One region of the Azospira inquinata genome, then DNA from elsewhere that is predicted to be linked to it. Evidence: predicted binding sites of a transcription regulator. Region 1 holds the regulator's gene; each other region holds the start of a gene.
What was found. Region 1 encodes sigma-54, which starts transcription at its own class of promoters, with help from an activator protein. Its sites were predicted from a motif close to TGGCACGCTTNCTGCTNA; they were not measured.
Positions count from the first base shown of each region.

Region 1 (10,499 bases):
CCGGCCAGGTAATCAATGTGGACGGGGGCCGTACGGCCCATCTCTAGTGTTTGAAGTGGCGTAACGCCGGGAGTCTCCCGGCATCATGGCTGCCCTGGGGGGCAGGAAGGACTTAGCGTGGAACAATCCCATACCTTGCAGCGCCTGGAAAAATGGCTGCTGCGCGAAACCGGCAAAGCCATTGCCGACTACAACATGATCGAAGACGGGGACACGGTGCTGGTCTGCGTGTCCGGTGGCAAGGATTCCCATACCCTGCTCCACCTCTTGCGCCTGCTTCAGGCCCGGGCTCCCATCAAATTCCGCCTCATTGCCATGAATCTGGACCAGAAACAGCCCGGCTTTCCGGCGGACATTCTGCCCGCCTATTTCGATAAGCTGGGGGTGGAATACCGGATCGTGGAGCAGGACACCTATTCCATCGTCAAAGAAAAAATTCCCGAGGGCAAAACCACCTGTTCCCTCTGCTCCCGCCTGCGCCGGGGCATCATCTACCGTACCGCCAAGGAACTGGGTGCGAACAAGATTGCCCTGGGCCACCACCGGGACGACATGGTCCATACCCTGTTTCTCAATCTCCTCTTCGGCGGCAAGCTCAAGGCCATGCCTCCCAAACTGGTCACCGATGACGGCGCCCACATCGTCATCCGGCCCCTGGCCTACGCTTCGGAAGCGGACATTGCCCGCTACGCCCGGGGCATGGAATTCCCCATCATCCCCTGCAACCTGTGCGGCTCCCAGGACAACCTGCAACGCCAGAAGGTGCGGGAAATGATGCTGGAGTGGGACCGGAAATATCCGGGCCGCACCGAAGCGGTGTTCCACGCCCTGCAAAACGTGGTGCCCTCCCACCTGGCCGATTCCCGTCTTTACGACTTCCAGGGCCTGCAAGCCGGCACCGTGCCCGAAGGCAGCGAGGGCGGCGACACGGTCTTCGATCCCCCCGAATTCCCCCCCCTAATCCCCGCCCGGGAGCCGACAGACGGCGACAATTTCCCCCTACCCGTGGTAGCCGCCCCCTAGTGACTTTGTTATTATGGACGGCAGGGAGTCACAATATAAGTTATTAATATGAATAATGTTTTAGTTCTTTTGGCCGGTGTTGACGGCAGTCTTGTCCGTACACCTTTTTGCGGCGCGGAGGGGTGAAATGAGTGCTGCGTCTTTAGGGGTTTTGTGTGCCGATATTCCGGGGAGTGCCCGGCTTTTTGAGCGTCTTCCCGAAGGGGAAGCGCTCTATGCCCAGGAGCGCTGCCTAAAACGGATCGAACGGGTGGTTGCGGGGTTTGCCGGTCGCTTGCTGCGTTCCTCAGGCAATGAGTTGGTGGCCAGTTTCGAGAATGGGGAAGTGGCTTGCCAAGCGGCGGTGGACATGCAGCAGCGGGTAGAGGATTTGCCACCGGTCTCCGGTGTCAAACTTTCCATCCGGGTGGGGGTTCATTGCGGTGTTTTGGCGCCCGATAGCGCAGCTCCGGCAGGGGATGGCTTTGTGGGTGCTGCCCGCTTGCTGGGCATGGCCAAAGCCGGGCAGATTTTTGTCAGCGCCGAAGCGGCCAACGCTTTACCCGCTGCCATGCGTCAGGGCACCCGGGCGACGGATCGGCAAATGTCCGAAGCTGGGGCGGGAGGTGCTATTTATGAACTACCTTGGCAGGAAGCTGGCGAGCTTACCGTTCTGCGCCAACAATTGGGGGAGGTGAAGGCCTCCACTACCCAGATGGGTAGCCCCAAACTCTGTGTCCGCCACTCCGGTAAGGCGTTTTTGCTGGATGGCAAAAATGAAGGCTTGAGTTTTGGTCGGGATGGGGCCTGCGATGTGGTGATTCAGGACAAGCGGGCTTCCCGTGCCCATGCCCGGATTCTGCGGCGTCGGGATCGTTACGTGCTGGTGGATGAAAGCACCAACGGCACCTATGTGGCCTTTGAAGGGGAACCGGAAATGTTCGTACGCCACAGCGAAGTGGTGCTGGGCAATAAGGGCCTATTGGCTTTCGGCCATTCCGCCACGGGTGGGGATGCGGAAGTGGCGGAGTTCGAGTACCTCTGAAGGGGCGCGGCTTTCTCCCTTTTCTTTTCATTTTCGCCCCTGCTCCGGTGGGGGCGGCTCCCAACAAAAAGGCCAGCGGTAACGCTGGCCTTTTTGTTGGGCTGGGACGGGGCGCTTATTTGGCGGCGGCGTCGGCCTGACATTTTTTCAGGAAGGAAGCCTTGGCGGCACCCGCCAGCTTCTTGCTGGTGGCCTGGGCGGCACAGTCGGGGGCGGCGGGTGCGGCTGCTTTTTCAGGGGCCGCAGCGGCTGCCGGAGCAGGCGCGGCCTTGCCGGAGAGGCAGGACTTCATGAATTGCTTGCGGTCGTCGCCTTTCAGTTGCTTGTCCTTGGCGTCCTTGTTGCAGTTCTTCATTTTTTCCTGCTGGGGCGTGAGCTTCTTGGCGGCGTCCGGGGCGTCGGCGGCGAAACCGGCTTGGGTAAAGACCACGGCGCCAAGGGTCAGGAGAGCGATCAGGGTTTTTTTCACGGCAAACTCCTCATGGAAGGGAAGAAGGAAGGGCAATGCCCCCATCCGGCGGATGTGGGCGGAAATATGACGGGGTTATAGGTCGTCGTCAAGAATGGCTTGCTGCTGGCGACCGATGAATTCCTGCATGTTGTCGATGCCGCGCAATTGGAGAATGGTGTTGCGTACCGCCGCTTCCAGCAGCACCGCCAGATTGCGGCCGGCGGCCACGGGAATGATGACCTTGCGGATGGGCACCCCCAGCACTTCCTGGGTCTGGGCGTCCAGGGGCAGGCGGGGGGAATCCATGCCCGCCACCGGCTTTTGCAGGTGGACGATGAGCTTGAGCTTCATTTTCCGCCGGGAGGCGGTCTCCCCGAAAATGGTGCGGATGTTCAAGAGGCCCAGGCCTCGGACCTCCAGAAAGTCCCGCAACATGCCCGGGCAGCGGCCTTCCACGGTGGAAGGGGCGATGCGGGCCAGTTCCACCACGTCGTCGGCGACCAAGCCGTGGCCCCGGGAAATGAGTTCCAGGGCCAGTTCCGACTTGCCCACCCCCGAATCCCCGGTAATCAGTACTCCCATGCCGAAAACGTCCATGAAGACGCCGTGCACCGCCACCGTGTCCGCCAGACGCCGGGACAGGTAGATGCGCAGCAGGTCGATGATGGCGGAGCAGGGTTTGGGGGTGGTGATCAGGGGAGTGCTGGTGGCTTCGCAGGTGTCCCGCACCATGGCCAGCACTTCCAGACCTTCGGCCACGATCACCGCGGGTGGTTCGGCGGCAAACATGTCCTGCATCTGGTTTTTCAGGCGCTCCGGATTGGCCTTGGTGAGCCAGGCCTGTTCGGCGAAGCCGATGACCTGGAGCCGTTCCGGGTGAATGACGTTGAGGTGGCCGACCAGATCGGCACCGTAGTTGTTGCCCCGCCGTTTCAGATCGATGAAGCGTTCGCTGCCCAGGGCTGCCACCCATTCCAGGGCGAGGCGTTCCCGATGGTCTTCAAACAGCTGCGCGATGCTGATTTTCCGCATGATTTCCCCAATCGGTGAACAGGCGGTGGGCGTCGTCCATACTGTCGCAATGGCGCAGGGCCTCCCGGAACAGCTTGTCGGAGAAGCGCTGGGCCAGCTCGGAAAGAATCTGCAGATGTTGTTCCGTGGCCTGCTCCGGTACCAGGAGCACGAACATCAGATCTACCGGCTTGCCGTCCGGGGCGTCGAAGGCCACGGGGTGGGTGAGGCGGAGAAAGGCGCCGGCGGCTTCCTTGATGCCCTTTAAGCGGCCGTGGGGAATGGCCACGCCCTGGCCCAGGCCGGTGGAGCCCAGCTTTTCCCGGGCAAACAGGCTGGCAAAAACCGTGGATTGGGCAACCCCCAGGTTATTTTCGAACAACAGGGCGGCCTGCTCGAAAGCGCGCTTTTTGCTGCTGGCTTCCAGATTCAGGACGATGTTGGCGGGGGGAAGGAGTTTGGCGATGAGGTCCATGGGGCTAGGGTACTCCCCGGAAAGACGATGGGAGAAACAAGAAACCCGGGGGGCGGGAGGGAGACCCTTCAGGTGGCCGGATCATAGCGGAAAAGGCGACGCTCGGCCACCGTAGCCGCCCCCTTGGGTGGGGCGGCGGCGGTGCTAGCGATTAGGCTTCGCCGATGTGCTTATCCATGCTGTCCCGGTTGTGGGCCAGGCCCTTTTCCTTGTGCTTGATCACTTGGCGGTCCAGCTTGTCCACCAGGGCGTCCACGGAAGCGTACAGGTCGCTGTCTTCGTTTTCCACGTAGATGTCCTTGCCCGGCACCCGGACGGTGACTTCCGCTTTTTGCTTCAGCTTTTCCACGGTGAGGATCACATTCACTTCAATGACGTTGTCGAAGTGGCGCAGCACCCGATCCAGCTTGCTGCTGACGTATTCGCGGATAGCCGGGGTAACCTCGACGTGATGGCCGGTGATGTGCAGGTTCATATTATTTACTCCTTGGTTAGATGGTCTTGCGTAGGTTAGCCGGCGGGATGTTCAACGCCTCCCGGTATTTTGCTATGGTCCGGCGGGCCACCACAATGCCCTGTTGCCCGAGAATCTCGGAAATCTGGCTGTCGGAAAGGGGCTTTTTCGCATCTTCCCCGCCAATCAACTGCTTGATCAGGGCCCGGATGGCGGTGGCGGAACAGGCGCCCCCCGCTTCCGTGGCCACGTGGCTGCCGAAGAAATACTTGAGTTCGAAAATGCCCCGGGGGGTGGCCATGTATTTCTGGGTGGTGACCCGGGAAACGGTGGATTCGTGGAGCCCCAGCACCTCGGCGATTTCCCGCAGTACCAGGGGGCGCATGGCCACTTCCCCGTGTTCGAAGAACTGGCGCTGGCGTTCCACGATGGCCTGGGAGACCCGCAGAATGGTGTCAAAGCGCTGCTGTACGTTCTTGATCAGCCAGCGGGCTTCTTGGAGCTGGCCAGCCAGGGAGGAGCCCCGGTGTTTGGAGAGAATATCCGAATACAGGCGGTTGATGCGCAGCCGGGGATAGGCGTCCGGGTTGATGCTGGCCACCCACTGGTTGCGTAGCTTGCGCACCACCACGTCGGGAATAATGTAGCGGGTATCCAGGGGGGCGTACTGGGCCCCGGGGCGGGGATTGAGGCTCTTCACCAGATGGGCGGCGGCCCGTAGCTGGTCGTCGTCACAGCCCAGGAGCTTTTTCAGCTTGGTGAAGTCCCGTCCGGCCAGGAGTTCCAGATACTGGCGCACCAGTTGCAGGGCCAGATCCCGGGTGGGTTCCGGGGGCAGGGCTTCCAGTTGCAGGGCCAGGCATTCCTGGGGAGAGCGGGCCCCCACTCCGGTGGGGTCGAAATGCTGGAGGTGGCGCAGGGCGATGAGCAGGTCGTCCAGGTCGATTTCGAGCTCCGGGGGCAGGGCGTCCGCCAGTTCTTCCAGGGGCTGGGTCAGGTAGCCGTCGTCGTCCAGGGCTTCAATGAGAAAGCGTACCAGATTCCGGTCCCGGTCACTCAGGGGGGTGAGGCCTAACTGCCAGGCCAGATGGTCTCGCAGGGAGGTGCTGGCGGCCTGGATGTCCTGGTAATCCGAATCGTCTTCTTCGTCCCGGGAGGCGGAAGGATAGCTGCCCTCCGCATACCAGCCGTCATCCTCCCCGGCGGCCAGGGCATTGCCCTCGTCGCTGGCACGGATGCCCGTTTCGGCGCTTTCCCCCGGCTCCCCGTGCTCCCGGCTATCATCCTCGCCCCGCTCCGTTTCCCGGGGCGTGGTGCCCGCCGGATCAGGGGCCGCACTGTCACTTCCTTCCCCGGCGGCAGGCCCGGAAGGACCGTCGAAATCCTCGTCCTCCCGTTCCAGGAGGGGATTTTCCGTCAGGTACTTCTCCAGCTCCTGGTTCAGTTCCAGCGTGGACAGCTGCAACAACCGGATGGATTGTTGCAGTTGGGGCGTGAGCGCCAAATGCTGGGAAAGTTTAAGTTGGAGGGTCGGTTTCATGGGCGCGTGATGGGAGAAAACATGACGATGACTTCTCCGCAGACGGGCTGCTGTTGGGGGAGAAAGGGGTGATTAGAGGCGGAAATGCTCACCCAGATAGACTTTTCTTACATTTTCATTATAAACGATCTCATCCGGCCCACCAGCGGCCAGTACCCGGCCTTCATTGATGATACAGGCCCGGTCACAGATGCCCAGGGTTTCCCGCACATTGTGGTCGGTGATGAGTACGCCGATGCCCCGTTCCTTGAGGAAACGGATGATTTTCTGAATTTCCAGCACGGCGATGGGGTCCACCCCGGCGAAGGGTTCGTCCAGCAGGATGAAGCGGGGGGAGGTGGCCAGGGCCCGGGCGATTTCCACCCGGCGCCGTTCCCCGCCGGAGAGGGCGGCGGCGGAGGTGTGGCGTAGATGGCCGATGTGGAGTTCGTCGAGCAGCTCCTCCAGCTTGCTCTGGGTCGCCTCCGGGTCCAGTTCCTGGAGTTCCAGCACCGCCTGGATGTTTTCTTCCACATTCAGTTTGCGGAACACGGAAGCTTCCTGGGGCAGGTAGGAGACCCCCATGTGGGCCCGGCGGTGGATGGGCAGGTGGGTCAGTTCCTGGTTGTCCAGCCAGATGGCGCCCCCATCGGCGGCCACCAGACCCACGATCATATAGAAACAGGTGGTTTTCCCCGCCCCGTTGGGGCCCAGTAGCCCCACCACTTCCCCACAGCAGACCTCGAAGGACACGTCCTGGACCACGGTACGGGCCTTGTAGCGCTTCTTCAGGTTGTGGGCGGAAAGAATGTGGCCTTTTTGGCTGTCTTGCGGGTCGGACATGGTGCGAACCTTTTACTCGTCATCCCAGGTGCCTTGCAGCACCCGGCGGATGGTTGGGCTGCCGAAACCCCGACCGGCCAGAAAACGGGCCTGCTTGGCCCGCTCCTGGGCATCCTGGGGCAGGCTGCCGAATTTTTTGCGCCAGACCGCCAGGGCCCGCTCGGTTTCATCCCCGGCCTGGGCCAAAGCGTTGGCAATGGTGGTGTCATCCACCCCCTGGCTGCGCAATTCCCCGGCCAGGCGGGCGTTACCGTAGCGGCCGCCGCGGACGGTGACCCGCTGTTCGGCGTAACGGTCATTGGCAAGCAGGCGGGCTTTCTCCAGCTCGTCCAGCAGCAATTCCAGTTCCTCGCCGCTTTCGGCGTGGGAAGCCAGCTTGCGTTTCAGTTCAAGACGGCTGTGTTCCCGGGAGGCGAGCAGGCGCAAGGCCCGCCCGCGCAGGCTTTCAGTCATCCCCGGGGGTAGGGGCTTCCGGGGCGGGGGCAGCTTTGGTCACCCCCACGGCGGTGCGGATCTTGGCTTCGATTTCCTGGGCCAGGGCGGGATTAGCCTTGAGGAATTCCCGCACATTGTCCTTGCCCTGACCGATCTTTTCCCCGTTGTAGGAATACCAGGCGCCGGACTTTTCCACGATCTTGTTGTTCACGCCCAGCTCGATGATTTCCCCTTCCCGGGAAATGCCTTCCCCGTAGAGGATGTCGAAAATGGCTTCCCGGAAGGGGGGGGAGACCTTGTTCTTCACCACCTTGACCCGGGTTTCGTTGCCGATCACCTCGTCCGCCTTCTTGATGGAGCCGATGCGGCGGATGTCCAGACGCACGGAGGCATAGAACTTCAGGGCGTTGCCCCCGGTGGTGGTTTCCGGATTGCCGAACATGACGCCGATCTTCATCCGGATCTGGTTGATGAAAATCACCAGGGTGTTGGTTTTCTTGATGTTGGCGGTGAGCTTGCGCAGGGCCTGGCTCATCAGACGGGCGTGGAGGCCCATCATGGAGTCCCCCATTTCCCCTTCAATTTCCGCCTTGGGGGTGAGGGCGGCCACGGAGTCCACCACAATCACATCCACGCCCCCGGAACGGACCAGCATGTCGGCGATTTCCAGGGCCTGTTCCCCCGTATCCGGCTGGGAAATGAGCAGGTCACCCACCTTGACGCCCAGCTTCTGGGCGTATTGGGGATCCAGGGCGTGTTCCGCGTCGATAAAGGCGGCCACGCCCCCTTTTTTCTGGGCTTCGGCAATGACCTGGAGGGTCAGGGTGGTTTTCCCGGAAGATTCCGGACCGTAGATTTCCACCACCCGGCCCCGGGGCAGACCGCCCACGCCCAGGGCTACGTCCAGCCCCAGGGAGCCGGTGGAAATGACTTCCAGTCCCTTGTCCACTTCGGTGGCGCCCATCTTCATGATGGAGCCCTTGCCGAACTGCTTTTCAATCTGTGCCAGCGCGGCGGCGAGCGCCTTAGCCTTATTGTCTTCCATGGCTCGAAATCCCCAAAAACAAGCGTCCGATTATGGCACAAACCTTGCGGGCACGGATACGTGTAAGCCCCAATTGTTCCGGGGGCCAAAGTCAGGCAATTTCTATCCCAAATGAATGTTCTTCGCCGACTCCGCCCCTATTGGGCCCCACCCTTTTCCTTCACCGGTTTCCCCCTGGGGGGGCAGCTGGCCCTGGCTTTTGGCCTCTCCCTGGGGGCGGTCTGCCTGGGAGGGGCTCTGGGCCCCTCCTGGGGGGCGGCGGACCAGTTCCTGCCCCTGATCCTGGCGGGCGCCTGCCTGGCCGCGCTGGGTCTGCGCAGCGCTCCCCTGGTCTGGGGCGCCATGCTTCTGGGCTTATGGCAGCGCAATATCCAGGGGGGGCGCCTCTGGCTGGCTTCCCTGGGCTTGCTCGGGGCGGCCCTGGTGCTCGGCATCGCCCTGCGCTGGATTTGTAGCCGTTTCCGGCGGGGTAGTGACGGGGGGGTGGATGCCATTCTCACGGCCCAGGGCCAACTGTTGTGGTGGGCCGAGCCGGGCAGCCGGCGCCTGCTGGGGCGCCGGGGCGCCATTCCCGGCTGGTTCGGCCAGGGGGCGGTACGGGCCGGGGATAGTCTGGATGCCTGGTTGCCCGTGGTGCTGGCGGAGGACCGGGGTCCTCTGGAGGCGGCCCTGGGGGCCATGGGCCGGGATGGCTGCCGGGTGGATTTTCGTGTGCGGGACGAGGCCGGTGGCCTGCGGGTGCTGTGCCTGGAAGGGCGTCTGGTGCCCGGCAATGGCCAGGGGCCGGACCGGCTGCAAGGCAGCATTCGGGAGGTGACCGGAACCCGGGTCCGGGAGGACGGGGGGATACAACGTTGCCAGGAGCGTCTGGCCCGGCTGGGGGAAGCCCTGGCCGGGCAGGATTTCGGCCTGTGGGAATGGGAGGTGGGGACCGATCTCCTGACCATTCGGGAATCCGCCGCCGCCGCCCTGGACGAGGCCGGGCCGCCGCCTCAGCGCCTGGCGCTGACGGACTGGCTGACGGGCGTGCATGGGGAAGATCGGGCCGGGGTACTGGCCGGTCTGGGCCGGGTAGCCCAGGGCTCGGCCGCCCGCTATGTGGGGGAATTTCGTCGGGCCAACCGGCGCGGGCACTGGAGCTGGCTGCGGGGGGAGGGCAAGGCCGTGGCCTGGGATAGCCAGGGACGGGTGATCCGGCTGGCCGGGGTGTTTCGGGATGTGCAGGAGCGTCGTCTGCTGGAAGCGGACCTGGAAAAGTTCTCCCGGGCCATGGAATGGGGCCCGGCGCCCATTTTTATTACGGATGCCCAGGGGTGCTTTGAATATTGCAATCAGGCCTTCACCCGCCTCACCGGCTATGCTTTGGAAGACCTGTTGGGGGAAACGCCCTGCCTGCTCCAGCCCGCAGGTGGAGATGGGGAAGGGGCGGGGGGCGCCGCCCTGTGGCAGGCCTTGCTGGACGGTGCTGGCTGGCAGGGCGCCCTGGTGAGCCGCCGCCAGGACGGTGGCGACCTGGCCTGGCACCTTTCCCTGGCGCCCTTGCGGGACGGCCGGGGAGAATTGACCCACTTTGTCGCCATGGGCCAGGAAAGTGCCCGGGGGGAAGGGGCCAGCCCGTCCCCCGGGCTTTCCCATTCCAGCGGACGGGAGCCGGTCCGGCTTTCCTGATTCCCCCGGGGGCGGGCTGAACATCCCCCCCGGTGGCTTTCGTTCTTAAGCTGAAGCGGGGGCGTCGCCCATCTGGGACTGGATATAGTTTTCCAGGCCTACTAGCTCAATGCGCTTTAGCTGCTGCTCCAGCCAGTGGGCGTGATCCTGCTCCGTGTCGTCCAGCATTTTCAGCAGAATGTCCCGGGAAACGTAGTCCTGGTGGGCTTCACAGACCGCCATGGCGGCCCGCACCGCCTTCACCACGGAAATTTCCACCGCCAGATCGTTTTTCAGCATGTCCGGCACGGTCTTGCCGATTTTCATGGCCTTGGCCGGGACCATGCCCGGGGTGCCTTCCAGAAACAGGATGCGCTGGATGAGCCAGTCCGCATGGCCCGTTTCGTCCTGCATTTCGTGCCAGATACGCTCGTAGAGTTTGCCCAGGCCCCAGTTTTCGTACATCCGGGCGTGGATGAAATATTGGTCCCGGGCCATCAATTCTCCGGCCAGCAATTCGTTGAGCTGCTTGAGGACTGGGCTATGACCTTTCATGGCGGACTCCTGGGGCA
Region 1 covers NZ_CP064782.1:1,644,513-1,655,011, forward strand. Annotated here, with positions in the region: gene Azoinq_RS07495 (pteridine reductase) at 1-47, shown strand, start outside; gene ttcA (tRNA 2-thiocytidine(32) synthetase TtcA) at 118-1,023, shown strand; gene Azoinq_RS07505 (adenylate/guanylate cyclase domain-containing protein) at 1,151-2,047, shown strand; gene Azoinq_RS07510 (PsiF family protein) at 2,163-2,516, opposite strand; gene hprK (HPr(Ser) kinase/phosphatase) at 2,592-3,530, opposite strand; gene ptsN (PTS IIA-like nitrogen regulatory protein PtsN) at 3,499-3,984, opposite strand; gene hpf (ribosome hibernation-promoting factor, HPF/YfiA family) at 4,136-4,459, opposite strand; gene Azoinq_RS07530 (RNA polymerase factor sigma-54) at 4,476-5,978, opposite strand; gene lptB (LPS export ABC transporter ATP-binding protein) at 6,051-6,800, opposite strand; gene recX (recombination regulator RecX) at 6,813-7,253, opposite strand; gene recA (recombinase RecA) at 7,246-8,280, opposite strand; gene Azoinq_RS07550 (PAS domain-containing protein) at 8,392-9,948, shown strand; gene bfr (bacterioferritin) at 9,994-10,482, opposite strand.

Region 2 (10,499 bases), 880 kb from region 1:
ACGCTATGGCTGGGGGAAAGTCGGGGGGAGCTTTCCAGGGTGGCAAGGCGCATGGCCCCGGACTTGGCTTCCATTTCCACGAAAAAGCCGCTGCTGGCGATGAAAAAATCCACCTCCCGGCGTTCCACCGCCCCCCGCAGCCCGGCCAGATCATAGGCTTGCAGGCGCACCCCCCGGTCCCCCAGGGCCCGTTCCAAGGAGCTGGCAAAGGGCTGCCACTCCCGCTCCGCCGCCGGGGCCCCCTCCGGGGCCAGAACGCCGATGCGCACAACCGGCGGGGCGGCCAGGGCACTGGGGCCCAGACCCAGGAGGCAGGCCATGATCAGAAACATCCGCCCCAGCCAGCCCCAAGGGGCCTGCCCCCGGCGGGGGAGCCCCGCCCAGGAGCGTTCCTCTGCCGGCAAAGGATAAGCGCTGGCCCCGGGGCCGGAGCAATCCCGGCTCGGGAGAACCGTCGAGCCACCCCGCCCGGGGACCCGGAGGAGGCGATTGGGGTAAATCGGTGCCTGCCTCAATCCCACTCCGGGTCCGGCAGTTCGGCGAAGACCTGGCGCAGCCGTTCCCCCCACTGGTTGCGGATCAGGGTGAAATAGGGATTGTCCTGGCCGATCTTGATCTGGTGGGTGACCCGGAAGCCATCCTTTTCATAGACCAGCAAATCCAGGGGCAGGCCCACGGAAAGGTTAGAGCGGATGGTGGAATCCATGGAAATGAGGGCGCATTTGGCCGCCTCGTCCAGGCCCGCCACCTTTTTCACCACCCGATCCACAATGGGCTTGCCGTACTTGGATTCGCCGATCTGGAAATAGGGGGTGTCGGGGGAAGATTCGATGAAATTACCGGCGGCGTAGATCTGGAACAGGCGGGGCGCCTCGCCCCGGATCTGTCCCCCCAGGATGAGGCCGGCGGCGAATTCCACATTGAATTCCTGGAGCGCCTCCGCATCCCGCTTATGCACCTCCCGCAGGGCGTCCCCCACCAGCCGGGCCGCCTCGAACATATTGGGGGCGTTGTAGAGATTGGGCTTGTCCGGGGAGCCCAGGTGTTCGTTGAGAATATTCACCACGGACTGGCTAATGGACAGGTTGCCCGAGGTAAGGAGCACCAGCACCCGGTCTCCGGGGCGCTCCCAGACGTTCATTTTGCAGAAGGTGTTGATGTGATCCACCCCCGCATTGGTGCGGGAATCGGAAAGGAAAACCAGGCCCGCATCGAGCCCCATGGCGACGCAATAAGTCATGACGGTGACGGCAGTAGGGAAGGAGGAATGGTAACGGCGGGCCGCCGCTCCGGCAATGGCCGGGCGGACAGGCGCCGCCGGAAAGAAAAACAGCCCCCGGGCAAATCCGGGGGCCAGGGGCCTCAGGTGGCCGGCACCAGGAAATCCTGGGAAATATGGTTGCCCAGGTCGTAGATGGCATCCATGAAGTCGGTAAGGTATTCGTGCAGCCCCCCAGCCAGAATGTCCTCGGTGCGGGCGTAATGGAGCCGGGCGTGGAGCAGGCCGGAGCGGCGGCAGGTCTCGGCGGACTGCTTGTTGGCCACCAGGCTAAGCATGTAATCCACCTTATCCAGACAGTGGTGCAGGGAGCGGGGCATGTCCTTGCGCAGCATGAGCAGTTCCACCACCCGAGCCGGGGTAATCACGTCCCGGTACACCTTGCGATACACCTCAAAGGCAGACAGGGAGCGGAGCAAGGCACCCCACTGGTAGAAATCCGTCACCCCGTTGCCCTCGTCCCCGTTCTGGAGAAAGTGGTATTTCACGTCCAGGATGCGGGCCGTGTTGTCGGCCCGTTCCAGCAGGCCCCCCAGGCGGATGAAGTGGGCGGCCTCGTCCAGTAGCAGGGTGCCCAGGGTGACGCCCCGGATCAGGGCGGTGCGCATTTTCACCCACTCGAAAAATTCCGTGATGCCCCCGGCCCGGATCTGATCAAAGCTCTGGTGGCGCAACTCGATCCAGGTGGAATTGATGGTTTCCCACATTTCCGAGGTCAGGGTGCCCCGCACCGCGTGGGCATTTTCCCGGGTGGAACTGAGGCAGCTGTAGATGGAGGAAGGATTGTCCTCGTCCCGCACCATAAAGCGCATCACATTGGCGGCGGTGGGCTCCCCGTAGGCTTCCGCAAAGGGCTTTTCCAGGCTGTTGAGGACGATCACGGCATGCCAGTTCTGGTTGGCCGCCGCTTCGCTCTGGGGCACCAGGGACATCTGGTAGGTCACGTCCAGCAACCGGGCCAGGTTTTCCGCCCGCTCGGTATAGCGGGACATCCAATAAAGGTGGTCGGCAGTACGGCTCAGCATCATGTGCTCCGTTTTTTCGCGCTTGTTACAGATGGTCTCCCCGGCGGCTTTCACCGCCGGGCTTCCGTGCTCAGTCTTCCAGCACCCAGGTGTCCTTGGTGCCGCCCCCTTGGGAGGAATTCACCACTAGGGAGCCTTCCCGCAGGGCCACCCGGGTCAGGCCGCCGGGCACCATGGTCACTTCCTTGCCGGACAGGACAAAGGGGCGCAGGTCGATATGGCGGGGGGCGATGCCCGCGTCCACATAGGTGGGGCAGGTGGACAGGGCCAGGGTGGGCTGGGCGATGTACTTGTCCGGATGGGCTTCCAGACGCTGGCGGAAGACTTCGATTTCCGCCCGGGTGGAGGCGGGCCCCACCAGCATGCCGTAGCCCCCGGCGCCGTGCACCTCCTTCACCACCAGCTCGGGAAGGTGGGCCAGGGTATAGGCCAGGTCCTCCGGCTTGCGGCACATGTAGGTGGGCACGTTGTGCAGGATGGGTTCTTCCCCCAGGTAAAAACGCACCATGTCCGGCACATAGGGGTAGATGGACTTGTCGTCCGCCACCCCGGTGCCCACGGCGTTGGCCAGGGTTACCCGGCCCGCCCGGTAGGCCCGCAGAATGCCCGGCACCCCCAGCATGGAATCGGGACGGAACACCTGGGGATCCATGAAGTCATCGTCGATACGCCGGTAGATCACATCCACCCGTTGGGGCCCCTGGGTGGTGCGCATGTACACCGTGTCGTTCTCCACGAACAGGTCCCGGCCTTCCACCAGCTCAATGCCCATTTGCTGGGCCAGGAAGGTGTGTTCGAAGTAGGCGCTGTTGTAGGCCCCCGGGGTGAGCAGCACCACCGTGGGGTCGGACACCCCGTTGGGGGCCGAGGCCCGCAGGGTTTCCAAAAGCAGATCCGGATAGTGTTCCACCGGGGCAATCTTGTTGCTGGCGAAGAGTTCGGGGAAGAGGCGCATCATCATCTTCCGGTCTTCCAGCATATAGGACACCCCGGAGGGCACCCGCAGGTTGTCCTCCAGCACGTAGAACTCCCCGGCCCCGGCCCGCACCAGATCCACCCCGGCGATGTGGGCGTAGGTGTTGGCCGCCACATCCACTCCCCGCATCACTTCCCGAAACTGGGCGTTGTTCTCCACCTGTTCCCGGGGGATTTTCCCGGCCTTGAGAATTTCCTGGTCGTGGTAGATGTCGTGGAGAAACAGATTCAGGGTCTTCACCCGCTGCCGCAGCCCGGCCTTCAGGGTCAGCCATTCCTGGGAGGGAATGATGCGGGGAATGATGTCGAAGGGAATGAGCCGCTCCGTGCCCCCTTCTTCCCCATACACGGCAAAGGTGATGCCGACCCGGCGGAAGGCGATATCCGCCTCCACCCGCTTGCGGGCAATGCGATCCGCTGGGGTATTGCCCTGCCACTGGAGATAGGAACGGTAGTGGTCCCGCACGGCGCCATCGCTGCCGCCGCAATACATTTCGTCGTAATAGGTGGGTTTGCTCATGGTTTTATAGCCGTTTCAGTATTGGCTAATACTTGCCTAGCAGAGGCCGTGCCAGGTGAGAAAATTCAAACAGCTCATAGACTTAATATAACGCCCAGCCCATGACCGGGGAATTTTTCTCCGGGATCGCACCAAAACCGAGCATGCCGCGCCCCCCTGGTGCGGTCTCTAGCCCGCCCCTGCCAGCCCGGAAGGGACGCCCCAAACACAGGCATTCCCCATCATCCCCCCCAAGCTTTGCAAGGCCTTTGCAGACCTGCCACCTTTTACCCCTGAGCGGCAATCCTGGCCCGCCCCGCCCCATCCGATCCCCGGCCATAAAAAAAGGCCCGTCCGGGCCTGATAGTGCAGGGGGCGGCCCGGGCCGCCCCCTCAGGGAAAAGGCGCTACCCCACCCAGGAAGCCACGCCCAGGAGCAGGAGCAGCAGCAACCACAGCACCAGGGCCCGCCACACCAAGCCCACCGTACTTTGCATGAAATCCGCGTCCGCCTCTTCCCCCAGGCCCAGATCGGCCCGTTCCGTGAGTTCCCCGTTTTCCACCAAGGGCTGGCCCAGACGCACCCCCAGGGCACCAGCCCCGGCGGCCAGAATCACGCCCCGATCCGGGTCTTCCCATTGGGCCGCCTGATTGCGCCAGCAGTAAATGGCGTCTTCAAAATCCCCCACGATGGCGAAAAACACTGCGGTCACCCGGGCGGGCACCCAGTCGATGAGGGCAAAGGCCTGACGGGGGAAATCCCCGAATTCGCCAAAATCCTCCCGGCGCTGCCGTCCCCAGCGTTGGGCCAGAAGGGCGGCCAGACGATAGACGATGGCCCCAGCAGGACCGGGCAATACCAGAAACCAGAGCACCACGGCAAAAACGTGGCGGTGGGAAGCCACCAGGGCTTCTTCGATGGACAGCCGGGCCACCTCGCTGGAGGAGAGATTTTCGGCGCTGCGCCCCCGCCAGGCCCCCAGCAGTTGGCGGGCCCGGGCCAAATCACCGCAGCGCAAGGCTAGATGAATATCGGTGAAATAGTGGCTGAACTGGCGAAAGCCCAGGGTCAGATAGAGCACCGCCACATTCCAGGCCCAGGCCAGCAGGGGGCTGATCCAATCCAGGAGAAAATAGACGGCGGTCACCACCAGCACGGGGGGCAAGAGGGCGGCGCACCAGCCCAGCAGGCCATGGCGGCGTTCCCCCGCATTCAGGCGGTCTTCAAGGAAATCAGCCCAATGCAGGGCCGGGTCCAGGAACAGGCGACGGGACAGGGGACGCAGCTGTTCCAGCAACAGGGCGGCAATTAGGGAAAGTAGGCTCATCCCGGGTCAAAATCATCCATAAAGCACGGCCACAGGCCGGGAAATCCAGCCCCGGGCCAGGGACGCCTCCCTGGTTCCGGTGACCGGCGGGGGCACCAAGATACCACAAAACCCGGACGCCAGGCCCGGCCCCGCCACGAGGATGAAACGTTAACAGACGTTAGCGAATTTTACGCGGAGATCGGCACCATTTCCCCCAACAACTTCCCTCCAGGGGCTTGCCTCCTCCTTGTCCCCTTCCCCTTTTTCTACCAGGGACCTAAAGCCGCCTCTCCCCTTCTTCCAACAGACTGGCTAGGGACAGGATCATGCCGGCGGTGGCGCCCCAGATGAAATATTTGCCGTAGGGCAGGGCGAAGTATTCCCGTTCCCGGCCCTGCCACATCACCCGGTGGCGCTGGCGATTGGCTGGGTCCAGAAGAAAGGCCAGGGGCACCTCGAAAATCTCCGCCACCTCAAAGGGGTCGGGCACCAGGGCCAGGGGCGGACGCAAGGCCCCCACCACCGGGGTGACGCGAAAGCCCGTACTGGTGCGGTATTCGGGGAGACAGCCGAAAAGCTGGACCTGGGCCGGGTCCAGACCCACCTCTTCCCGGGCTTCCCGCAGGGCGGTCTGGTGGGGGCCCGTGTCTTCCGGCTCCCGACGCCCCCCGGGGAAACTGATCTGGCCCGGATGGTCCTTGAGATGGGCGCTGCGCAGGGTGAGAAGCACGGACACCCCCTCGGGACGGCAGACCAGGGGGAAAAGCACGGCGGCGGGGGTCAGAATGCCTCGATCGGCCACCCCGGCTTCCACCACGGGCGGCCGAGGGCGATCCGTGGCCGCCAGCAGACGGGCCAGGGGTTGAAGTTCCTCAGGCAGGGGGAAATCCCCTGCCGCCCCGGGGCGGGGCGCCCCTCCTGCTTCAAGCCCCATCAATACGGGCCTGCACCGAGGCCAGGGCGTCTTGCAGCAAATCCTCGGGCAAGCCGTTGATCAGGGAGGAAAGGAGATTGGCCGCCGCCATGGCTCCGGCGGGTAAACGGGCCGTATCCAGTTCAGCCACCAGAGCCGCCGCCGCTCCCACGCTTTGGAGCAGGGTTTGGCGCTCGGACATGAGCATTTCGATTTCCTGGCCGAGCATGACGGACTTACCCAGCGTTTTTTTCCCTGAAGGCATACCTTTTCCTAGTCGATAAATTTCAATAACGGCGGCGCAATACCATGCGCTCCCCGTCCCGTTGCATTTCCATGCGATTGAGGAAACTCATCCCCAACAGCACCACAGGCAGGTCCTTGTCATGGACCAGCCCTTCCACGTTGGTGAGGGTCAGCCCCCCCACGGTGACTTTGTTCAGATTAACCCGGTAGGCCCGCACCGGGCCGTCCGCCGTCTGGATCATGGCTGGCGTCCCCTGGCTGGCATCCACCCCGGCCCGGCGGGCATCGCTCCGCCCCATGGACACCAGGGTGGCCCCCGTATCCACCAGGAAGCGGACCGTGGTGCCATTGACCATGCCGGTGGTCATGAAATGGCCGTTGCCGTCGGCGGACAGCACCACGGAGGCCTGGTCCCCGCCCCCAACCGAGACCACCTGCTGGCCCACCCGCAGATTGCGGCGCTGGCCCCCCACTTCCACCACGGCACTGTTGCTGCCCACGGAAATGAGCTTAATGCCCCCGTCTCCGGTTTTTCCTACGCTGAAGATGCGGGGCGATCCCCCATCCACGGAGAGCATGGCCTTGCCCGGCATCAACCCGGCCAGGGCCACATCCACGGCCTCTGCTCCGGCAGAAACCCCCAGCAGACATAGGCAGGTCACCAGCACCCGGCTAAAATGCCCCGGTCTTTCCTTTATACCCTTCCCCAACACCATGCGCCCCATTGCCATTTTTCGCCACTCCCCCACTGAAGGTCCGGGTTATTTTGCCACATTCCTGGAAGCTCACGGCCTCGCCTGGGAACTCATTCCGGTGGACGAAGGCGCCCCCATTCCCGCCTCCGCCCAGGCCTACAGCGGCCTGTGTTTCATGGGGGGCCCCATGAGCGTGAATGATCCCCTGCCCTGGATTTCATCGGTCTGCGCCCTGATCCGGGACGCTGTGGCCCATCAAATCCCCGTCCTCGGCCATTGCCTGGGCGGACAACTCATGGCCAAAGCCCTAGGCGGCAAGGTAGGCCCCAACCCGGTAAAGGAAATCGGCTGGGCGGAAGCCCTGGCGGCAAGCGGCCCCACCGCCGCCCACTGGCTGGGCGCCCTGGCGGGGCAGACCGTCACGGTCTTTGAATGGCACGGAGAAACCTTTTCCCGACCCCAGGGGGCGGAAGCCATTCTGGGCAATGCCTATTGCGCCAACCAGATGTTCGCCCTGGGGCCCCATCTGGCCATGCAGTGCCACGTAGAAATGACCCCGACCATGATCGACGCCTGGAACGGCCAATGGGCGGAAGAATGCGCCCACCTGCCCCCCCAACCGTCCATCCAGACCCCGGCCCAGATGGGCGTGGAACTGGCCCAGCGCCTACCCCAGCTGCACCAACTGGCGGACCAGATCTACGGGGTATGGATCAAGGGGCTGGCCCGCTGAGCCTTTGCCCAGGTCTTCAAATAAAAAGGGCGCCTTGGAGCGCCTTTTTTATTGCCTGGACATGGCCAGCGCCCGGTCAGTCCCGGAAATTACCGAACTTGATGGGGAAATCCGCGATGGTCTTGGTCACCAGGGCAATGCAGGACTGGAGTTCGTCCCGCTTGGCCCCCTGCACCCGCACCGTATCCCCCTGGATGGAGGCCTGGACCTTGAGCTTGGAGTCCTTCACCAGCTTGACGATTTTCTTCGCCAGCTCGGTTTCGATCCCCACCTTGATCTTCAGATCCTGCTTCACCTTGTTGCCGGAGATTTTTTGCACCTCCTGGGCATCCAAGCGCTTGGTGCTTTCCTTTTCCTTCTTTTCCATGGCGGGAAAAAGGATGTCCTTGATCTGGCCCAACTGAAAGTCGGAATCCCCGAACAGGGTAATTACCTTGTCCTTTTCATTGAAATCCACCTTGGCGCTGGTGCCCTTGAAGTCGTAGCGGTTGGCAATCTGGCGGGAAATCACGTCCATGGCGTTTTTCAACGCCACCATATCCACTTCGGAGGAAAAGTCGAAAGAAGGCATGCAGACTCCTCAAAACAACGCCGGCCCTAAAGCCGGCGTCTGATTCATGCGAAAAAACGGCCCGGGGAAGCAAGCTCCCCCGCTGTTTTAGCCGTAATAGCAAACGTATTGGTAGGGTTCGCCGCTCACTTCAATGTCGAAACTGGAATTGCCCGGGGCTTTGAAGGACTGGCCGGCACCGTAGGTCTGCCATTCCGTCTGCCCCTGGAGACGCACCCGGCAACTGCCGGAAATGGTTTCCATGATTTCGGGCGCCCCCGTGTTGAAGGTCAGGCTGGAAGGCAGAATCACCCCCAGGGTCTTTTTGCTGCCGTCAGGGAAAAGGACGGTATGGCTGACGCACTTGCCGTCGAAATACACATTGGCGGCTTTCAGCACGGAAACGTTATCGAACTGGGACATGCTTTAGATTCCTGCAACTTTCTCGAAAATGAGCTTGGCGACAAAGCCCAGCATGCCGAAGGAGAGCACGAAAAACAGCACCACTGTTCCGTATTTGCCCGCCTTCGACTTGTAGGCCAGTTCACCAATGATGAACAACATGTAGATCATGAAAGCCCCGATCCCGAAGGTGAGGCCGAAGTTGGAGATTTGCTCCTCCGTGAACCCGAAGAGGGTTCCTTCCATAGAATTACCCCTTGCGTTGCGCCAACTTCGCGGCGATACGCAAGCGGAGTGCATTGAGCTTGATGAAGCCGCTCGCATCCTTTTGATCGTAAGCTCCCGCATCGTCCTCGAACGTGGCAATGGTTGAGTCAAACAGGGAGTCCGTCTTGGAATCGCGTCCCACGACGATGACGTTACCCTTGTAAAGTTTGACCCGCACCACCCCGTTTACGTTCAATTGGGTATGGTCGATGAGGGTTTGCAGGGCCCGACGTTCCGGACTCCACCAGTAGCCGTTGTAGATCACGCTGGCGTAGCGGGGCATGAGATCGTCCTTCAGGTGGGCCACTTCCCGATCCAGGGTGATGGATTCGATGGCACGGTGGGCCTTCAGGAGGATGGTGCCCCCCGGGGTTTCATAGCAGCCCCGGGACTTCATGCCCACGTAGCGGTTTTCCACCAGATCCAGACGGCCGATGCCGTGCTTGCCGCCCAGCTGGTTAAGCTTGGCCAGCAGTTCATGGGCCTTCAGCTTTTCGCCGTTGATGGACACCAGGTCCCCGTGGGCGAATTCCAGATCCAGGTATTCGGCGGCATCCGGGGCCTTTTCCGGGGCCACGGTCCAGCGCCACATTTCCGCTTCCGGTTCGGCGGCCGGATTTTCCAGGTAGCGGCCTTCGTAGGAAATGTGCAGCAGGTTGGCGTCCATGGAATAGGGAGAGCCGCCTTGCTTGTGCTTCATTTCAATGGGAATGTCGTTCTTTTCCGCATAGGCCAGGAGCTTTTCCCGAGACAGCAGATCCCATTCCCGCCACGGGGCGATGACCTTGATGCCGGGCTTCAAGGCGTAGGCGCCCAGTTCGAAGCGGACCTGGTCATTGCCCTTGCCCGTAGCGCCATGGGAGATGGCGTCGGCACCGGTGAGGTTGGCGATTTCCACCAGCCGCTTGGCGATCAGGGGGCGGGCGATGGAGGTGCCCAGCAGGTATTCCCCTTCATAGACCGTGTTGGCCCGGAACATGGGGAAGACGAAATCCCGCACGAATTCTTCCCGCAGGTCGTCGATGAAAATGTTTTCCGGCTTGATGCCGAATTTCAGGGCCTTTTGCCGGGCCGGTTCCAGTTCTTCACCCTGGCCCAGGTCGGCGGTGAAGGTCACCACTTCGCATTGATAGGTGTCCTGCAACCATTTCAGGATCACCGAGGTATCCAAACCGCCGGAGTAGGCCAGCACCACTTTTTTCACGTCGCTCATGACTTCGCTTTCCTGCAATACGTTAAAGCATTAAAAATCTCGGCACGGCCGGGGCTGGTCGCCCCGCCGGGCACCCTATTTATCCAGGCGCCCCAGGAGGAGGTATTCCATCAGGGCCTTTTGGGTGTGGAGGCGGTTTTCCGCTTCGTCCCAGACCCGGGACTGGGTCCCGTCGATCACTTCCGCCGTCACTTCCTCGCCCCGGTGGGCGGGCAGGCAATGGAGGAAAATGGCGTCGGACTTGGCCACCCGCATCATGTCCCCGTCCACCTGCCAATCGGCAAAATCCTTTTTCCGCTCTTCGTTTTCCGCTTCAAAGCCCATGGAGGTCCACACGTCCGTGGTGACGATGTCCGCCCCCCGGGCCGCATCCATGGGATCGGCGAATTGCT
Region 2 covers NZ_CP064782.1:2,525,842-2,536,340, reverse strand. Annotated here, with positions in the region: gene Azoinq_RS11650 (sensor histidine kinase) at 1-332, opposite strand, end outside; gene Azoinq_RS11645 (proteasome-type protease) at 512-1,240, opposite strand; gene Azoinq_RS11640 (alpha-E domain-containing protein) at 1,363-2,304, opposite strand; gene Azoinq_RS11635 (circularly permuted type 2 ATP-grasp protein) at 2,375-3,799, opposite strand; gene Azoinq_RS11630 (CobD/CbiB family protein) at 4,186-5,106, opposite strand; gene Azoinq_RS11625 (CoA pyrophosphatase) at 5,366-6,022, opposite strand; gene Azoinq_RS11620 (hypothetical protein) at 6,012-6,266, opposite strand; gene Azoinq_RS11615 (retropepsin-like aspartic protease family protein) at 6,289-6,915, opposite strand; gene Azoinq_RS11610 (type 1 glutamine amidotransferase) at 6,962-7,675, shown strand; gene Azoinq_RS11605 (YajQ family cyclic di-GMP-binding protein) at 7,752-8,246, opposite strand; gene ppnP (pyrimidine/purine nucleoside phosphorylase) at 8,334-8,648, opposite strand; gene Azoinq_RS11595 (DUF2788 domain-containing protein) at 8,652-8,873, opposite strand; gene Azoinq_RS11590 (argininosuccinate synthase) at 8,878-10,107, opposite strand; gene argF (ornithine carbamoyltransferase) at 10,183-10,499, opposite strand, start outside.
Region 2: Azoinq_RS11635 (circularly permuted type 2 ATP-grasp protein) is a predicted target of sigma-54. The motif match lies at 3,836-3,853, and genes of this name have one in related genera.

Region 3 (10,499 bases), 320 kb from region 1:
TCCCAAGCCGCTTTATAGGACAAGGGAACCGCCTTGGCCGCCTGGGAAATGGAACCGTGGCGGTCGATGGCTTCCAGGAGGCGGATGCGGGTATCCCCAAGGAAGGGGCCGAATTCGGTTTCCAGGGCCAGCTTGCCCACCAGTTTGGCGTTGCTCTGGGGCATGGCAGATTCCTTACAGAATATGTAATGAGTTATACAACGGTACAGCAGGAGCAAATAGCCTGCCATAATCATTTTGAACTATTGTCGTCGCTATGGTTGTGACTTAGCAGCGCTTTTTCCTAGAATGGTTTCAGTCAGGCAGCAGTTCATTATCTACTTTGGTGCATAGCGCACCAGCTTGTGGCATTGCCCAGGAGAACCGACATGAAAGCCAGCGCCCGTAACCTGTTCAGCGGAAAAGTCACCGCCATCCGTCCCGGAGCCATTAACGCGGAAGTGGAACTGACCACCGCCGGGGGGGACAAAATCACCGCCATCGTCACCCAGACCAGTGTCCAGACCCTGGAACTGGCGGTGGGCAAGGAAGCCATCGCCCTGATCAAGGCCCCCTGGGTGATGCTCCTCACGGAGGACGGGGATATCAAGCTGTCCGCCCGCAACCGGGCTTCCGGCAAGGTGAGCAAGCTGGTCAAGGGGGCGGTGAATACGGAAGTGGCCGTAACCCTGGCCGGAGGCAGCACGGTGTACGCCATTATCACCAACGACGCGGTGCTGGAGCTGGGCCTGGCCGAAGGCCGGGATGCCACGGTGCTGTTCAAGGCCAGCCACGTCATCCTGGGCGTCCCCGCCTGATTCGCCCCAGCCCCATTCCCCCAGCCCCGCCCAGCGGGGCTTTTTTATGGGGGATGTAGGAGAAAAGCCGGAGTTGGAATCCCTCGGCCCGAAAAGGCCCTTCCGGGTGGCTTGCCCCTCCCGGCCTCAGCCGGGCAAGGCCCGCCCCCCGGGCAGGGTGCGGAAATGGACCAGGGGCGCCCCATCTTCACTGCCAAAGCATTCCCCGTAACTGGCACAGACGCCGCAGGAGGGGGCGCGGCAGGCCCGCACCTGGGCCCGGTCGCAGAGTTGCTTGTAGAAAAACTTTTTCCAGCGCATGGCCGGCCGGTTGGCCCGCACCAGGGAAGGGAAATGGTCCGCCATGAGCCTGCCCAGCACGTCCCGGCTGGGCAGGCCCAGATCCTGCCAGAGATGGTTCTGGCCCATGGAGCCCAGGGCCAGGGCCGCCGCCAGACGGCGCCGATCCGGGTCTAGGGGCCCGGGGGGGGGCGCCGCCTCCAGCAGGAGGGCCAGAATGTCCTCGTATTCATCGTCCCGCTCCCGGGGCAGGGCCGCCAGACGGGCGTGATCCATCAAAGACAGATAGCTTCGGGCATCCATCACATTCTCCTTCGCCTCCCCGGCCGCCTCCGGCCCGCCGCCCGACCAAGGGCGGCTACCGCCTCACACCGTGGCCGGGGTGTGGCTGATGCACTTCTTGGAACAGTTCCGGGCACAGGCTTCGCAGCCCACGCAGTTTTCCGGATGGACCACGGTCATCACCTTCTTTTCGTAGTCATCATCATCCCCGTCCTCCAGGGCCACCAGTTCCCCTTCGTCATCCACGGCCATGAGGGACAGTACATCCCGGCCGCAGGTCTTGAAACAACGGCCACAGCCGATGCATTTTTCCTGGTCGATCCCGGCCACGAAGTTGGGGGTCCATTCCACGCCGGAGGGCAGGGTTACGCTGAAATTGGCCATCTTGAGTTCCTTTATTTCCTTTGGGTTGTAATGGGGCCGCCCTAGCGGGGCAGGCCCTTGCTCAGGGTGTAATGCCGATATTCCGGCGCACAGGCACAGGCTGCCCCGTGTTCCCGGGTGCAGACCAGCCATTGGCCGCCCAAACGCCAGGCCATGCGGGACTGGCCGTAGCTGCGGGCTTCCTCGAACAGTTCGCCGTCTTCCTCGTCCAAGCCCTGGGGCGCCCGGCATTCGTAGACCTGGTGGTAGAAGCAGGCTTCCCCCCAGCGGTCATAGCCCCAGACCCGGGCGCCTCCCGCCGCCCGGTCCCGGGCCAGGGCAAAGCGCACCGGCACGGCCACCCGGCGGGCGTAATCCGTGGGCAGGAAGCGGCGCCATTCCCGGCGCCAAGCCACCTCGTTCCAGTTCAATTCGGGCAGATGTTCCATGGGGCTTGAGGCAGACGGGCATCCGGACCTATTCCAGGGCGGCCAGCTGCTTCCGCGCCTCGGTCAGGGCGGCGTAGATATCGTGGGTTTTCTGGGCTGTTTCCATGATCTTTTCCCAGTTCATGGGCAGCTCTTCCGAAAGATCGTGGAGATTCATCTTCCAGTTGGTGGCCTGGACCGAGAGTTTCTTTACCCGGGCCTTCAGTTCTTCCGCACTTTCACTCATGGTGTGCTGTTCCTTCCTTGTTTCCTGCGCCTTAGCCGTAATTCACCACGGCGCTGAACTGGCCGATCATGGTGGCGGCCTCATTGACGATCTTGTCCCCCACGGCAGCCATGGCTTCCAGGGAGTCGAAACCGAAGCGGTGCACGTCCCGGTGGTATTTGTTGAAGACTATGAGGCGGCCGGCGATGAGCACCACCCGACCGAAGCCTTCGTGGCTCATCTTGATCATGGGGCCGCACATGGCCCCGGTACGCCGCTCAATGGCCAGCCCGGCGGCGTTGTAGAACAGTTCCAAGCGCCAGAGCAGGTCCGGGTCCGGATCGTCGATGATGGGGATGGCCTTGCGGGCTTCCTTATCCACCACATAGGGGCCCAGCACCTCCTCATCCGTTTTGCCGTCCCAGTGGCCGTAGCTGTCCTGGGAACGGAGCTGCTTGAGGAGCTCGGAGAGAAAGGGGGAATCGTTAATTACGGAGCTGGCGACTTCAGGCATGGGGGGCTTCCTCTTCTTCCAGAAAGGCGTCGAAATTGCGTTCCTGGCCCTTCATCAGGGCCTTGCGCAACCAGGGGGGCGGGGTGCCCCGGAGCACGCCCTGGAGCTTGCCGATAATTTCCGCAATGCTTTCCGGGCTGGGCACTTTCACCGGATGGATTTTCATATTCACCACCCGGGCCGCCGCCGAACCGCCAATGGCCGCCACATAGACGATGGCGCAGTCCTTGATGGCGTTGAGCTTGGCGGAGAGTTTGTCCTCCGAGCCGTCTTCTTTCAGGTCCCCTTCAAACTGGACCACCTCCACCAGCCGGGCGTCCTCCGGGGTGATGTCGTAGACAGCGATGTGGCGGGCCCAGCCGAAGTGGGCATCCACCGTCTTCAGGTCCTCGCTGGCAAAGGCCACTTTCAATGGGTTGCTCATACCGCGCCCCTCCTTGGGTTGATCAATGACAAGAGACAGCCGCCGGCATTTCGGGCCGGACCCCGGCGGCGGGTTGGGAGTGCTCTGGCGTGTGTTCATGCTGGTTTTCGATAAAGACATTGCCCACCTCGAAGATCAGATCCCGGGTTCCCCGGTAGCCCACGCTCACCCGATGGGCGGCGCCGAGGCGGTCGAAAGTCGGCAGACCACACCGCCAGAAAGGAATACCCAGGCGGGCGGCCGCCTGGCGCCCATGGGAATGGGTCACCAGCAGGTCCGCTCCTTGGGCCCCCTGTTCAAAGTCCTCCAGATCGCCGATGAGCACCTCCTCCGCCGGCAGCCGTTCCAGCACCGGGCTGTCGGTGGTGGTCACGGCCACCTGAATTTCCGCCCCCATGTCCGTGAACCAGGCACAGAGGGCGTAGAGCAGATCCGGCTCGGCGGCTACCGCCACCTTCTTTTTGCCGAAATGGAAATGGCCGTCCAGCATGGCGTCCAGCAGCTGACTGCGCTGGCGGCGATATTTGGCGGGCACCTCGTTTTCCGAGAGGCGAGCCAGGAGGGCAAGAAAGTCGTCACAGGGCTTGAGCCCGGTGAGCCGGTCGAAGACCTTGTAAGGCACCCCGGCGATTTCCTTAAGCTTGGCCGCTGCCCCTTCCATCTGGGTCCCCAGGGCGATGGTCAGGGCCGATTCCCCCATGGCCTTGACGTCTGCCAGACGGGTGCCCCCCAGGGTGGTGGGGAGAAAGGTCTCGGGCATGTGGCCGTCCAAGGAGCCGGACAGGTCGGGGAGAATCAGGGGGGTGAGGCCGAAGGCTTCCACCGTTTCCCGAACTTCTTCAATGTCCCCCGGGGTGAGATGGCAACCGGGCAGAATATTCACCTGCCAGGGCCGCCGCACCCCGGAGGGCCGGGCGATTTTGGCCACCATACGGGTCACGGCCTTGGCCCAGCCGTCTTGGAAGGCTCCGGCAAAATCCGGGGTGGAGACAAACACCACCTCCATATCCGCCAGTTCCGGATGCCGTTCCCGGATCAGGGCCAGAAAGCCTTCCACATCGTCCCCCTTGGCTTCCGTAATGCCAGTGGACACCAGGCCCACCAGGGCCGGATGGGATTTTTTGTGGATGGTGAGCAGGGCCTGCTCCACGTTTTCCAGGCCCCCCAGCACCGTGGTCACCTCGTTCATGGCCGTGGTTTGCAGGGGAATGGTTTCCCGGAAGTGTTTGACGAACAACACCAGGCCGAAGGCAGTGCAGCCCTGGGAGCCGTGCATCAGGGGCAGGCAGGCGTCCATGCCGAGAAAGGCCAGGGCGGCGCCGATGGGCTGGCTCATTTTCAGAGGATTGACCGCACAGGCCTTTTTATTGCTCTTAATGTCAGTCATGGGCGAGCTCCGAAGCGGGGGCAAACCGAGGAAGGGAAAGGGCCAGGGCGCTCATAGGGCCTCCTCTTCCCAGCCCCAGTCCGGCTTTTCCCAGGGGGCGGGTTCCCGCACCTGGGCCCAGATGGGGTTGTAGAGGGCTTTGTCGATTTCCTCCACCAGGGCCACGATGCCCTCGTAGCCCGCCAAGGCGTGGTGGCGCTCCTGGTTGATTTCCACCCAGGGAGTCTTGGCCTTCAGGGCCACGAACTGGGAGCGGCCGCCGGACAGCATGATGTCCGCCTTGGCGTCCTTGAGCTGCTGGTACATTTCCCGGGGGGGCAGGGAATCGAACATGTGGGCGTCCGTGCCCATGATTTCTTTCACCTTTTCCCGGTCGTTCATGGTGGTTTTGCGCATGGAAGTGCCGACGATTTCCATGCCCACTTCCTGAAGGGCGGAGACCACGGACCAGGATTTCACGCCGCCGGTGAAGAGCAGTACCCGTTTCCCCTTGAGCCGGGGTTTGTAGCTTTCCAAACGGGCCCAGGCCTTGGCCTCTTCCCGGGCAATGAGGGCTTCAGCCCGATCCAACAAATCCGCCGGGGCGCCCCGCTGCACCAGCAGGGCACTGATCTTGCGCAGGCAGTCGCTCATGTCGGAAATGCCGTAGAAGCTCCCTTCAAAATAGGGAATGCCGTAGCGTTCTTCCATTTTCCGGGCCACGTTGATGAGGGCCTGGGAGCACAGCATGATGGCGGCCCGGGCCCGGTGGGCACAGGCAATGTCGTTGTAGCGGCCATCCCCGGAAATGGTGGCGAGAATGCGGATGCCCAGCTCATCGAAAAGGGGCTTGATCTGCCACAGTTCCCCCACCACGTTGTATTCCCCGATCAAGTTAATGTCGTAGGGGGTGGTGGATTCGGGTTCCCGGGTGCCGATGACGTAATCCAGCAGGGCTTCGCCGCCCAGCTTGTTGCCCAGGTTCTTGCTGCCCACAAACCCGGGGGCATTGACCGGCACCACGGGCTTACCGAATTTGGCGGCGGCCGCCTTGCACACCGCCTCGATGTCGTCCCCGATCATGGCGGGCAGACAGGTCTGGTAGACGAATACGGCGGGAGGATCGTATTTGTCGATGATTTCCTTGATGGCGCGGAACAGCTTTTTCTCCCCCCCGTACACCACGTCCATTTCGTTCATGTCCGTCGTGAAGCCGGTACGGTAAATCTGGGGGCCGGAGGAGAAAGTATGGCGGGAATCCCAGGAGTTGCCTTCGCAGGCAATGGGGCCATGGACCAGATGGGCCACGTCCGCAATGGGCTGGAGGGCGATTTTGGCCCCGTCGAAGGCGCAGCCCCCGGCCGCTGCCCCCGGGGTCAGCACCTTGCGGCACCCGGCCTTGCGCTCCTTGTCCCCCTTGGCCTGATTCTTGGCACACCCGGGTTCTTCCAGGACACTGGCGACCCGCTGTTTCAACGCGCTCATGTCATCTCTCCTACATCTTTTTTTGTCACCCCTCTAAAAGCAGGTTTGGTGCCACGCGGCCCCGGTTTTTCCAAGGGGCTGATAACACGGTGGTTTCCATAAAATCTCAGGAGCTACCGGGCCCGATCAATGTCAGGGAGGCGACACATCCAGGGGGGCTTTGTCACAGGGGGGAAGGGCGGAGCGGAGTAAGGCTCGGGCGGCCCGGAAACCCGGGCCGCCGGCCTTTTCTTATGGATAGAGAAAGGGAGTTTCTCTATTGGGGGGAGTGCGTAGGCTGGGAGAGAGTCACCCACACACCGGTGCGACACTGGTACAGGGGGCCTGACGGGCAGACCTCCGAAATTCTTGGGGGCTCAAACGGGGCGGCAATTCCCCTGCGATGGGGGAAAAGAGACCCCCCAACCGGCTAAGGCCGGGGGGCCAACGTCACCGCACGACGTCGAAACCATCACTACTCCCATACCTGGCGGGCCGGCCGTCATGAATCCGGCTCGTCAGACTTGGTAACCCTATTTAGCGAATGTCGTGCCAGCTCCTCGAAATTCTCAAAAATCGCTTTAAATCATGGCGATATCAAAAACAACCCGCCCCTTTGAGGAACAGGGCGGATGGCGCGGCCGGAACATTTTTGGGGGGAAAACCCACAAATTTGTCGCATAGGAACCAGCCCCATCCAGTCAGATTCCCAGCCACCGGCCCGACTAACGGATAGAAAAAGGGCGCCCCAGCGGGAGCGCCCTTTAAGGCTGAGGGAAGGCTTCCCCCGGTGGCGGCACTGCCCCCCGAAGCCTCCGACCTAGAACTTCACCGCAATATCTTCATCCAGAAGCATGTACTGGCAGGCCAGACGCCACACCGGGGCCACATCTTTCACTTCCAGATCGGCCAGATCGCTTTTTTTGATCTTGCCCGCCAGAACCAGGGCCACCTTTTCCTTTTCCGTCAGGTGGGTGGCCAGGGGCGGCTTGTGTCCCAGGGGCATGACCTGAACCGCACAGGAGCCGCAATTGCCTTCCTGACACTCAAAGTCAATGGGCAGCTTATGGTCCTTGGCCAATTGCAACAGGGTGCCCCGGGAACCGGTGACCGCATAAACGGTGACGTCTTTTTTCAGTTTCGGGGAAATGAAGGTTACGTTGGGCATGGAAGACTCCGCATAAAAAAGCCCCGCCCGGCCCCCCCAAAGGGGGCATGGGGGCGGGGCTGGGGGTTAGCGCACCACGTCGAAGCTGAGGCCCTTGGTATCTTGGTCCAGCACGTCGAAGATCTTGTCCAGAATCTTCACCAGCACATTCAGGCCGCCTTGGTAGCCCCAGATGGGGAAGCGGTGATGATGGTGCCGATCGAAGATGGGGAAGCCGATACGGATCAGAGGCACCCCCGTATCCCGTTCCAGGAACTTGCCGTGGGAGGAACCGATGAGGAAGTCCGTGGGTTCCGTGGCCATCAGGGAACGGAGGTGCCACAGATCCTTGCCAGCGTAGAGCTTGGCTTCCTTGCCGAAGGGGCTGGCTTCCAGCAGGGCATTCAGGGCGGCATCAAATTCCTTGGTGGAATTGGTCACCACGATGTGCTTGGGCTCGGCCCCCACTTCCAGGAGGAAGCTCACCAGACCGTAGACCATGTCCGGATCGCCGAACAGGGAGAAGGTCTTGCCGTGGAGATAGGCCTGGGAGTCGGCGATGGCATCCACCAGCCGGCCCCGTTCCTTTTCCAAGGATTCAGGGATGGGCTTGCCGGTGACCCGGGACACTTCCATAAGGAAGGCGTCCGTAGCCGTCACCCCGATGGGGTTGTGCAGGGCCACCACTTCCTGGCCCGCCGTCTTGATGAATTCCCCGGTCTTGGCGGTGCAGAAGCCTTGCAGCAGGAAGGTGGCCTTGGCGTTAATGGCCGCCTTACCCGCTTCGATGGTGGTACCCCCGTCGTACATGCGGAATTCCCCATCCGCCGGGGTATCGAACACATCGGAAGGATCGGAGAGCAGGGTGAAATCCACGCCCATCATGCTCAGCATGCGCTTGATTTCCCGATTGTTGCCCACGCAGTAGCCGTCAAAGCCCCCATTGACGTTGATGGCGTTGCTTTCCTTCCGTTCCTGACCGGCCCACAGGTTGGTCAGCATGCCCTTGAGCATGTTGTCGTAACCGGTGATGTGGCTGCCCACGAAGGAAGGGGTGTGGGCGAAGGGCACCCGGAATTCTTCCGGGATGGAACCCTTTTGCTTGGCGGTCTTGATGAAGGCGTCCAAGTCATCGCCGATCACTTCCGCCATGCAGGTGGTGGACACGGCAATCATCTTGGGCTTGTAGAGGGCGTAGGCGTTGGCCAGACCGTCCACCATGTTGTTCATGCCGCCGAACACGGCCGCGTCTTCCGTCATGGAGTCGGAAACGCAGGAGGAAGGTTCTTTGAAGTGGCGGTTGAAGTGGGAGCGGAAGTAGGCCACGCAGCCTTGGGAACCATGCACATAGGGCAGGGTGCCTTCAAAGCCGGAGGCGCACAGCACGGCGCCCAGGGGCTGGCAGGCCTTGGCCGGATTGACGGTCAGGGCTTCCCGCTTGAAATTGATTTCCCGGTATTCCCAGGACTTGGTCCAGGCTTCGGTTTCCTTCACCTTGTCGGCGCAGGGAGCCTCTTCGAAGGCCTTTTTCCGGGCCATCAGGTCCTGATACTCGGGCTGCTTAAACAGCTCGTTGTGGTCGAGCACTTTGTCAGCGGATTGCGGCATTTTGAATCTCCTTTTTACGCCCCGGGCGGTCATCCCCGCACCAATGGCGCTTCAAGTTTCCGACCGCTTCCTAACCCGGCGCTGCCAAGCGGCGGGCATGAAGGGCGGACTGGGTGCTGCGGGCGGCCGGGCTTATTTCTTCCAGGGCGCCTTGGTCATGGACCAGACCGGGCTGTTGATGGCCATGTCCATATCCCGAGCGAAGATGGCGAAGCCGTCATAGCCGTGGTACGGACCGGAATAGTCCCAGGAGTGCATTTGCCGGAAGGGCACACCCATTTTCTGGAAGATGTACTTTTCCTTGACCCCGGAACCCACCAGATCGGGACGGATTTTTTCCACGAACTTTTCCAGTTCGAAGCCATTCACGTCGTCATAGATCAGGGTGCCGTCTTTGACGTAGTGGGTGGTACGCTGGTAGTCATCGCCGTGGGCGAATTCGTAACCGGCCCCCACCACTTCCATACCCAGATCTTCGTAGGCGCCCACCACGTGACGGGGACGCAGACCGCCCACGTAGAGCATGACCTTCTTGCCGTCCAGACGGGGCTTGTACTTGGCGATCACCCCATCCACCAGGGGTTGATACTGGGCGATGAGCTTTTCCGCGTTTTCCTTGATCTTGTCGTCGAAGTGGGAAGCGATTTCCCGCAGGGAGGCAGCGATCTTGGTGGGTCCGAAGAAGTTGTATTCCACCCAAGGAATCCCGTACTTCTCTTCCATGTGCCGGCTGATGTAGTTCATGGACCGGTAGCAGTGGAGCAGGTTGAGCTTCACCTTGGGGGTCTTTTCCATTTCCTTCAGGGAACCGTCCCCGGACCACTGGGCGACCACGCGCAGGCCCAGCTGTTCCAGCAGGATGCGGGAAGACCAGGCGTCACCGCCGATGTTGTAGTCACCGATGATGGCCACATCGTAGGGGCCGGGTTCGAAGGCCTTGTTGTCCGCCTTGTCCAGGACCCAGTCCCGCACCATGTCGTTGGCGATGTGGTGACCCAGGGATTGGGAAACCCCCCGGAAACCTTCGCAGCGCACGGGCACGATGGTCTTGTTGCTTTCCTTACCCTTACGCTTGGCCACCGCTTCGATGTCGTCACCGATCAGGCCGATGGGACATTCGGATTGGATGGAAATACCGTTGGACAGGGGGAAGAGCTGGTTGATTTCATCGATCACCTTGTCCAGCTTCTTGTCGCCGCCGAACACGATGTCCTTTTCCTGGAAGTCGGAGGTGACTTGCAGGACGATGAAGTTATCCACCCCGGTGGTGCCGGAGGCGTAATTGCGCCGGGTGCCCCAGGAATACTGGCCGCAACCCACGGGACCGTGGGAGATGTGCACCATATCCTTGATCGGGCCCCACACCACGCCCTTGGAACCGGCGTAGGCGCAGCCCCGGATGGTCATCACCCCGGGCAGGGACTTGATGTTGGATTTGACGCCGCAGTCGGGCTTGCCTTCCTCATAGACGTTGAGGTGCTTGGCCCGCTTTTTCGCCGCCTTTTCCGGGTAGGCTTCCAGGACTTCCTGGATCAGCGCTTGATTGCGCGTTTTATCGTCGAGTACCGCACTCATGTGATTCTCCTAAATGCTGTGTAGCC
Region 3 covers NZ_CP064782.1:1,323,839-1,334,337, forward strand. Annotated here, with positions in the region: gene Azoinq_RS06000 (TOBE domain-containing protein) at 1-164, opposite strand, end outside; gene Azoinq_RS06005 (TOBE domain-containing protein) at 369-797, shown strand; gene Azoinq_RS06010 (nitrogen fixation protein NifQ) at 924-1,379, opposite strand; gene fdxB (ferredoxin III, nif-specific) at 1,443-1,742, opposite strand; gene Azoinq_RS06020 (hypothetical protein) at 1,784-2,170, opposite strand; gene Azoinq_RS06025 (CCE_0567 family metalloprotein) at 2,199-2,396, opposite strand; gene Azoinq_RS06030 (NifX-associated nitrogen fixation protein) at 2,428-2,889, opposite strand; gene nifX (nitrogen fixation protein NifX) at 2,882-3,313, opposite strand; gene nifN (nitrogenase iron-molybdenum cofactor biosynthesis protein NifN) at 3,336-4,700, opposite strand; gene nifE (nitrogenase iron-molybdenum cofactor biosynthesis protein NifE) at 4,752-6,164, opposite strand; gene Azoinq_RS06050 (2Fe-2S iron-sulfur cluster-binding protein) at 6,964-7,311, opposite strand; gene nifK (nitrogenase molybdenum-iron protein subunit beta) at 7,378-8,898, opposite strand; gene nifD (nitrogenase molybdenum-iron protein alpha chain) at 9,031-10,473, opposite strand.
Region 3: nifE (nitrogenase iron-molybdenum cofactor biosynthesis protein NifE) is a predicted target of sigma-54. The motif match lies at 6,201-6,218, and genes of this name have one in related genera.